Regions from separate parts of the Mediterraneibacter faecis genome, predicted to be linked through region 2. Evidence: predicted binding sites of a transcription regulator. Region 2 holds the regulator's gene; each other region holds the start of a gene.
What was found. Region 2 encodes HrcA, which represses chaperone genes, less so after heat shock. Its sites were predicted from a motif close to TGTTAGCACTCNNNNNNNNNGAGTGCTAACA; they were not measured.
Positions count from the first base shown of each region.

Region 1: a site for HrcA is predicted at 2,102-2,132, ahead of htpG (molecular chaperone HtpG). Genes of this name have one in related genera too.
Region 3: a site for HrcA is predicted at 2,011-2,041, ahead of clpB (ATP-dependent chaperone ClpB). Genes of this name have one in related genera too.

Region 1 covers NZ_AP043803.1:753,737-757,028, reverse strand. Annotated here, with positions in the region: gene htpG (molecular chaperone HtpG) at 1-1,947, opposite strand, end outside; gene ACZ47Z_RS03585 (peptidylprolyl isomerase) at 2,163-2,681, opposite strand; gene ACZ47Z_RS03580 (hypothetical protein) at 2,792-3,292, opposite strand, start outside.
Region 2 covers NZ_AP043803.1:2,501,234-2,504,525, forward strand. Annotated here, with positions in the region: gene dnaK (molecular chaperone DnaK) at 1-515, opposite strand, end outside; gene grpE (nucleotide exchange factor GrpE) at 564-1,217, opposite strand; gene hrcA (heat-inducible transcriptional repressor HrcA) at 1,251-2,300, opposite strand; gene ACZ47Z_RS11735 (glutamate-5-semialdehyde dehydrogenase) at 2,649-3,292, opposite strand, start outside.
Region 3 covers NZ_AP043803.1:2,754,910-2,758,201, forward strand. Annotated here, with positions in the region: gene clpB (ATP-dependent chaperone ClpB) at 1-1,945, opposite strand, end outside; gene ACZ47Z_RS13185 (glycoside hydrolase family 172 protein) at 2,134-3,219, opposite strand; gene ACZ47Z_RS13190 (carbohydrate ABC transporter permease) at 3,235-3,292, opposite strand, start outside.

The DNA.
Region 1 (3,292 bases), 1.5 Mb from region 2:
GCAGATGATTGATGCGTTCTTGCTGTCCTTATTCGCTACAAGGAACTGAACCAGCGGATGGTTGGCGTTAAGAACCAGTGTTGCCTGGCTTCCGAACATGGATGCATCCATGCCGCCCATACCATACATCTTCATCATCTCCTGCATTCTTCTGTTTTCCTCAGAAAGAACTGCCATAGATGCTACATTCTCATCTTTGAGCTTTTCAACTTTAACATCAAGCTTCTCATTGCCAAGCTCTTTGCGGAAGATTTCAACAAGGCTGTCTGTTGTCTTCTGGAATTCTTCCTTCTCATCTTCTGCCACTTCATCCTTCAGAGAATCATGTACATCTGCATCAATTCTCAAGAACTGAACTTCTTGATGTTTCTGCTCAAGGTATGTGATAAATGCAGAATCAATGTTATGTGTCAGAATGATCGCATCCTGTCCCTGGGCCTTGAACATGTTGATGTACTGGCTCTGCTGTACTTCATCTGTTACATAGAAGATTCTTGTCTTCTCTTCTTCCTTCGCATCTGCGTCCTTAAACTCTTCTGCGTCTGTTTTTGTTTCTTCTGCCTTAGCTTCCTCTGTCTTGGCTGCATCAGCTTCTTCGCCTTTGGCTTCTTTGATGATATCTTCGAGAGTCATGTATTTATGATCAAGATTCTTGTAAAGCATAGAATTCTTCATCTTCTCACCGAATTTCTCATCCTTCAGGCAGCCGAACTTGATGAATGGACTGATGTCATCCCAATATTTCTCATAGTTCTCACGGTCTGTCTTGAACATTCCATTCAGCTTGTCAGCAACCTTCTTGGAAATGTAATCAGCAACTTTGTTTACAAATCCGTCGTTCTGCAGTGCACTACGTGATACGTTCAACGGCAGATCTGGACAGTCGATCACTCCCTTAAGTACCATAAGGAACTCTGGGATTACTTCTTTAATATTATCTGCGATAAATACCTGGTTATTGTAAAGTTTAATCTTTCCTTCAATGGAATCATACTCTGTATTGATCTTCGGGAAGTACAGAATTCCCTTTAAGTTAAATGGATAATCCATGTTCAGGTGAATCCAGAACAGTGGCTCTTTGTAATCCATGAACACCTTGCGGTAAAAATCAATATAGTCATCCTTTGTACACTCGCTTGGGTTCTTTGTCCACAGCGGATGTGTATCACTGATAGATACCGGACGTCTTACAATCTTCGCTTTCTGCTTCGGCTCGCCCTCTTCGCCTTCCTTTGGTTCCTCTGTAATATGCTCTACTACAGTATCTGTATCAAGAACATCTGCCTCATCGATTGTATCGTACTCCGGCTCTGCATTTGCCTTGGAGAGGAAGATCTCTACCGGCATGAAAGAGCAATATCTCTCAAGTACTTCTCTTGCACGGTATTCATTTGCAAACTCAAGGCTGTCCTCATTCAGATACAGTGTGATCTCTGTTCCGACTGTTGTCTTATTTCCTTCCTGCATCTCATACTCTGTACCGCCTTCACTTGCCCAGTGTACCGGTTTCGCACCTTCTTTATAGGAAAGAGTATCAATCTGAACTTCGTCAGCTACCATGAATGCTGAGTAGAATCCAAGACCGAAGTGTCCAATCATATCATCTTCTGTTGTCTTGTCTTTATATTTCTCAAGGAACTGTGTCGCACCTGAAAATGCGATCTGAGTGATATACTCCTCTACTTCTTCTGCTGTCATACCAAGTCCGTTATCGATAAACTTCATTGTCTTCTCTTCCGGGTTGACAATTACTTCGATCTTCGGTTTGTATCCTTCCGGAAGTTCATATTCTCCCATCATATCCAGCTTTTTCAGCTTAGTGATCGCATCACATCCGTTGGATACGAGTTCACGTACAAAGATATCATGATCGGAATAAACCCATTTCTTGATAATAGGAAAAATGTTTTCGCTGTCAATTGATAAAGTACCTTTTTTAACTGCCATTTTACTGCACTCCTTTTTATTTATAATCTATCCGTAACTGCTCAGTTACGTTTCTTTTAATATCGGCTGTCAATCAGCTTTTTCGCTGATATCGATAGTATATTTGCCTGCCTAATGGACATTCTAGTACAGCAAAATTTAAAAGTCAATAGAAAATTAGCACTCCTTTCAAAAGAGTGCTAATAATTTCGTTAAAAGTATAAAGTTTTTATGAACTATACTGTTTCCGGCTCCGGATAATCCTCTCCAAATGTCTCAACAGTAACTTTCTTCATTACCTGTTTCTCAAGCGGGCGGTCGCTGTAGTCTGTTGCTGTCTCAGCAATCTTATTCACTACATCCATTCCTTCTGTAATCTTACCAAATGCAGCATAAGCTCCGTCAAGGTGTGGTGCTTTCTTATGCATAATGAAGAACTGGCTTCCTGCTGAATCCGGATGCATTGCACGTGCCATAGAAAGAACTCCTGCATCATGTACAAGGCTGTTCGCCACACCATTCTGTGCAAACTCTCCTTTAATTGAATATCCAGGACCACCGATTCCTGTTCCTTCCGGATCTCCTCCCTGGATCATGAATCCACTGATTACGCGGTGGAAGATCAATCCGTCATAGAATCCTTTCTTTACAAGGGACACAAAGTTATTCACTGTATTCGGTGCTACTTCCGGATACAGCTCTGCTTTCATAATATCACCATTTTCCATCTCAAATGTAACTACTGGATTTGCCATGTTTAATTCCTCTTTTCCATAGATTTAATGACTCTATTGTAGCGGATTTATCTAAGAACATCAAGATACATCTATTATTTCAAACGTTCTCGGTAAAAATACGTTACTGTTCAAAGATTTCTGTAAACAGTAATCCCTATCAATCCGCCTTTTTCCTTATACCCGGTATTCCACAGTTCCTTCAGTGAAAATGTTGTTGCTTCCCCATAAGTCGCCACTTTAATCAGAAGATCATCTGCTGTCTCTTCATATCCGATACATAAAAACCAGTGCCATACAAAATCAGCAAATTTCTTGTCTTTATGACGCAACATCAGATATGGAACCGGCGTTCCTTCATTGATTTTCTTCTTAATGAATACTGCTGCTTCTCTTGCTGTATGTTCACCGGAAAATTCTTTGAATTCCACCTTTTCTCCTATATCTTCCAGATACTTTCCAAAGCCTTCTGTGTACATCCACAACTTGTTCACTCCACTCATTCTTGGGCGAAGATATGGTTTCATTTTCATGGAAAACTGAATATAATCTTCTTTACTCAGATTCTCTGCATCAAAAGGATACAGGTTCTTCTTTCCTTTATATTTTGCAAAATAGATACAGAAGTCACA
Region 2 (3,292 bases):
CCACCAAGGTCGTAAACCATAATCTTCTGCTCTTTCTCGTTGTCAAGACCATAAGCAAGTGCAGCTGCTGTAGGCTCGTTGATGATACGTTTTACATCAAGTCCTGCGATCTTACCTGCATCTTTTGTAGCCTGACGCTGAGCATCGTTGAAGTAAGCCGGAACTGTGATAACAGCTTCTGTTACTTTCTCACCAAGGTATCCTTCTGCGTCTGCTTTCAGTTTCTGAAGGATCATTGCAGAAATCTCCTGTGGAGAATATTTCTTATCGTCAATATCTACTTTATAATCTGTTCCCATCTCTCTTTTGATGGATGAGATTGTTCTTGCTGCGTTTGTTACAGCCTGACGTTTTGCAGGCTCACCTACAAGACGCTCTCCTGTCTTTGTAAATGCTACAACAGACGGTGTTGTTCTTGCGCCTTCTGTATTCGCGATAACTGTTGGCTGTCCACCTTCCATAACGGCTACACAGCTGTTTGTTGTACCAAGGTCAATACCAATAATTTTTCCCATGATAAATTTCCTCCTCTATCTAATCTCTGAATCTTGTTAAAAATCAAATTAGTTTGCTACTTTTACCATGCTGTGTCTTACAACACTCTCACGGTACATGTAACCTTTCTGGAATTCTTCTGCGATGATGTTCTCACCGAGCCCCTCATCTTCCACATGCATCACTGCGTTGTGGAAATCCGGATTGAATTCCTGACCAACTGCCTCGATTGGTTTTACTCCAACGGATTCCAGTGTAGTCATAAGCTGTTTGTAGATCTTCTCCATTCCTTCTACGAACGGAGCATTCTTCTCCTCCTCCGGTACGGAACCAAGTCCACGCTCGAAGTTGTCTACAACCGGAAGAATCTTTTCTATGATATCTTTCGCTCCGATCTCGTACATCTGGGATTTCTCCTTCTCAGATCTCTTGCGGAAGTTATCAAACTCTGCCATCTGACGAGTAACGCGGTCTGTGAGTTCCTCGATCTTCTCGTCTTTCTTGTCCTTCTTCTCTTTCTTTCCGAAGAACTTTTTCTTACCTTCTGATGCTGCTTCTGAATCTCCTTCAGTCTCAGTTGCTTCCTCTGTTGCTTCTTTCGCTTCAGCCTCAACTCCCTGGGCATCTTCTGTTTCTACTGTCTCTTCAGCTTCTGCCTGCTCTTTTGCAGCCTTTGCTTTTGCCTCTTCAACAGCTTCTTTTACCATATCTTCTTTGCTCATGTTCTCTGTCACCAGCTTTCTACCTTCCTATTATTACTCTTTGGGTTCTTTATTATAAATCGCATCCAACTCACTTTGCAGCGTTTTCAGCGTCTTCATGACATGTTCATAATCCATTCTCTTCGGACCGATGATTCCAATCGTTCCTTTCATACCTTCTCCCAGCTCATATGTGGCGGTAACAACACTGCAGTCTTTCATGGTCTTAACCGGAGTTTCATCTCCGATGTAAACCTGTATGCCGTTGTTCTCCTCACTTGCCAGTGTCTCTGTCACCAGATCTGCCAGCTGCTGTTTCTCTTCAAATGCACTGATGATCTCCTGTGCGCTCTGCTTATCACTAAGCTCCGGATATTTGAAAATATTCGTTGCGCCGCTTGTGTAGATCTCCATGTCATTATCTACATGAATGATCTCTGCCACTGCATCCAGTACATGACCGACAACCTCGCTGTGGATACCAGCCTGTTCTTTCAATCTGGCAATCAGACCTAATGTAATCTGATCAATGGATAATCCATTCAGTGTCGTGTTCAGAAGCATATTCAGCTTCAACAGATTCTCATTACTTAAGGTTTCTCCAACTTCAATGATCTTATTCTTGATCACATTACCACCAAGTACGATGACTGCTACGATCTGTTCTTCATCCACCTGTGATAGCTGAATGAACTTCAATGTGTTCCGGCTGTTGACCGGTGCGGAAACCATCGTCGCATAATTGGTGTTCGAAGCAAGAACCTTTGCTGCCTGCTGGAGTACCTTCTCGACCTTATCGGTCTTTTCAAGAAGTGCATCCTCTCGTCTGCTGATCTCCTGCTCCTTGTTCTCCATCAGAAGATCTACATAAAAGCGATATCCCTTATCTGATGGAATTCTTCCTGCCGATGTGTGTGGCTGGAAGATGTAACCAAGATCTTCCAGATCTGCCATCTCATTCCTTATCGTTGCGGAACTTAATTTCAAATCTGTGTATTTTGAAAGGGTTCGTGATCCGACCGGTTCGCCAGTCTCCAGATAATTCTGTATGATGGCTTTCAATATCGTAAGTTTTCTTTCACTTAATTCAGCTTCTACAGACATCTCTGTGTTCCCCTTTCTTCTCATCTTTGTTTGTTATTAGCACTCTTTGTTTTTGAGTGCTAACACCTTACAGATACTAAGATAGCACCTCGATTTCTGTTTGTCAACACTGATTGTTATTTTTATAAGTTTTTTATTTTCTTCTTATTTTATTAATAGGATGCTTTTTGGGGGAGGGAATGTGATTTTATAGAAATGTTGTTGACTTGGATTGTAATTTTGTGAATTCCGGGCAAGCTTATAGCCAAATCATAAGTTGACTTGAATTATGATACATAAAATCCAGGTCAAAGACAAGTTTATTTAACTTACACTAATTGACCTGGATTTTAAAACCTGCTATCTATACTATCCCCTGATCTGTCCGTTTCCGAAGATAATATACTTTGTTGTTGTCAATGCTTCGAGTCCCATCGGGCCTCTTGCATGAAGCTTCTGTGTGCTGATTCCGATCTCTGCACCGAATCCGAATTCGAATCCATCTGTAAATCTTGTTGATGCATTTACATAAACCGCTGCCGCATCGATCTCATCCTGGAATCTCAATGCATTGTCGTAATCCTTTGTAATAATGGATTCAGAATGTCCTGTATTGTATGTATTGATATGTGTGATTGCCTCATCGATGGAATCAACAATCTTTACAGAAATAATTGCATCCAGGTACTCTGTTCCCCAGTCTTCTTCTGTTGCCGGAATAATCTCTGAACTGATTGCCTGTGCTCTCTCATCTCCACGTATCTCTACACCATGTTCCTTCAGTCTTGTTACAATCTTCGGCAAAGCTGCATCTGCTATCTTGGAATGAATCACAAGTGATTCACATGCATTACACACACCAAGGCGCTGTGTCTTTGCATTTTCAATAATATCTGTTGCCATCTTAATGTCTGCTGTCTCATCAACATATACATGACAATTTCCGGTTCCTGTCTCAATTACCGGAACCGTACTGTTTGCGACAACATTTGCAATGAGTCCCGCTCCGCCTC
Region 3 (3,292 bases), 250 kb from region 2:
CTCCGATCAGTCTGGACACGGAATATTTCTCCATGTACTCACTCATATCGATACGAACCATGTTGTTCTCATCATCAAACAGGCTCTGGGCAAGTGCCTTTGCAAGCTCTGTCTTACCTACACCTGTAGGTCCAAGGAACAGGAAGGAACCGATCGGTTTTGTCGGATCTTTGATACCTGCTTTGGAACGGATGATTGCTTCAGTTACAAGCTCTACACCTTCATCCTGACCGATGACACGCTTATGCAGTTCATCTGCAAGGTGAAGAGTTTTGTTTCTCTCGCTCTCGTTCAGTTTTGCAACCGGGATACCTGTCCATCTGGAAACGATTTTTGCAATCTCATCATCTGTAACGGATTCATGCACAAGAGAAAGATCTTTTGCCTTTACCTTTGCCTCTTCCTCTTCCAGCTGTTTCTGCAGCTGTGGAAGGCGACCATACTGAAGCTCTGCTGCCTTATTCAGATCGTACTCTCTCTGAGCTTTCTGAATCTCCTTGTTCACCTGCTCGATCTGCTCACGGATCTTCTGCACATGCTCTACGGAATTCTTCTCATTCTCCCACTGTACTTTCTTACTTGCATACTGCGCTTTCAGTTCTGCCAGTTCTTCCTGCAAATGTTCCAGACGCTCTTTACTTAAGCGATCTTCCTCTTTCTTAAGTGCAGACTCTTCAATCTCCATCTGCATCACACGACGGCGAAGCTCATCAAGCTCTGTCGGCATAGAATCAAGTTCTGTCTTGATCAATGCACACGCCTCGTCAACAAGGTCGATTGCTTTATCCGGCAGGAAACGATCAGAAATATATCTGTTCGAAAGTGTAACTGCCGCAACAAGCGCACTATCTGTGATCTTAACTCCATGGAAGACTTCGTATCTCTCTTTCAGTCCTCTCAGGATAGAGATTGCATCCTCAACGGTTGGCTCATCTACCAAGACCGGCTGGAAACGACGCTCCAATGCAGCATCCTTCTCAATATACTGACGATACTCATCCAGTGTTGTTGCACCGATACAATGCAGTTCACCTCTGGCAAGCATAGGCTTAAGCATATTTCCTGCATCCATCGCACCGTCTGTCTTACCGGCTCCGACGATCGTATGAAGTTCATCGATAAAAAGAATGATCTTTCCGTCACTGTTCTTCACTTCTTCCAGAACGGCTTTCAGACGCTCCTCGAATTCACCACGATACTTCGCTCCTGCTACCAGTGCTCCCATATCCAGCGAAAAGATTGTCTTATCTTTCAGGCCTTCCGGTACATCTCCGCTGACGATTCGCTGTGCAAGTCCTTCTACAACCGCAGTTTTACCTACACCAGGTTCACCGATCAGCACCGGGTTATTCTTTGTCTTACGGGACAGGATACGAATCACATTACGGATCTCTTCATCACGTCCGATGACCGGATCCAGTTTCTGATCTCTTGCTTTCTCAACAAGATCCTGACCGTATTTATTCAATGTATCATAAGTTGCTTCCGGATTGTCAGAAGTAACTCTCTGATTTCCTCTTACTGTTGACAGCGCATGGAGGAACCCCTCTCTGCTAATGCCATATTCACGGAAAATCTGCTTCAACTCACGGCTTGCATACTTCAGCATTGCAAGAAACAGATGCTCAACAGAGACATACTCATCTCCCATCTGCTTTGCTTCATCTTCTGCATGGATCAGCACATTATTCAAGTCCTGACCGACATAAGCCTGACCTCCCTGTACCTTCGGTCTCTTGCCGATTGCCTGCTCGATACTGTTAATAAAGAGCTGGCCCTGAATGTTCATCTTCTCAAATAATTTTAAAATCAGACTGTCATCCTGTGTCAGCAGCGCATACAGCAAATGCTCCTGCGCCAGTTCCTGATTCCCGTTATCCGCAGCAATCTTCTCACAGTTCTGAACTGCCTGTAATGAATTCTGTGTAAATTTATTGATATTCATGGTCTTTCCCTCCTTTGAACCACAAATTTGCTTTTCCTGTGTTCTATTAGGAATATAGCACGTATTGTTAGCACTGTAAAGGGTTGAGTGCTAATTCTTTTCTAAAAATTTTGTGAAGTCCTTATTTCATGGGCTTCACAAAATTTTAAATTTACAATTACACTCAATTTGTAATGATTTAGACCATTCTATCTTGGCCATCTCTCTTTTTTATTCATTAACGGTTTAAAAGCCTGATGCGGTTCACTCTGATACCAATATGCTACACTGGCAACATCATCCTGTCTTTCAAATAGTCCTTTATAACATACACCGATCTGCTGGATAGTAACTTTTAAATTTTCTTCAAAGCAAATCGGATCCATCAGATGCCATCTATAAAATCCTCTCATTGGCGGACAATCATCATTATGATATGGATTATGCACCAGTTCATCGTGTGCTGAATAATACGGATATCCTAAAAATGGAGAATTATAAGTCTGTTCTACCGTCTTTCCGTTTACCTGGTGAGCAAAACTCCATGACCCGCCAAAATAGTCCTCTGTTCCCGTGCCACATATTGTAGGATATTCTTCATCTCCGTCAATATAAAATTTAACTTCGCCTTCTCCCCACCAGTATCTTTCAAGTGTTGTCAGAGCAAGATATGTACCAATATAATGGCCTTTTCCTTTCACATTATCCAAAATAACATAATCCTTTGCCAGTTCTGTTATTCTTTGACGTCTCCACTGTGCATGAAAATAAGCTGTATCTTCTGGTAACTCATCATACAAACAATAGTCTACCTGATAAAAGAAATCAGGAATTGGATTATCATGTTGATTTTCTAAAGTAATTCTTGCTTTTTTACGAAATGGCATTTGAAAATAGCTATTAAAACCTCTGTTTGGAATTACGGATATTGGCATAGATGTAACAAGACATTCTCTTGCAAAACCACAGCAGAAGAAATCACCTAAAGGACTTTCAACCGATGGAACTTCCTCATCATCCCAGTACATGCGGAGTACTAAATCACGGAGTACATAACAATCCGCATCTGATGTTTTATTATTAACCGTAATCCATATATGCTGAATAATACCCGGTCCATCCATTTCAGCTAATACTACCGTTTCATTCGGCATAATATTTTTCAAGCACGGACTACCTTTTCTTGAAGGGCCAAGATGACTTGCTGCAATTCCACCCTTTCCTTTTTCTCCAGTTGGATTTTCAGCATTTATAGCTCTCGATCTTCCATTTCTTAATCTGAAAATATCTGACATTATTCACACCTCCACTTATTGCTTAACGCCGCCAGCCATAACACCTTCCATGATCTGCTTCTCAAAAATAAGT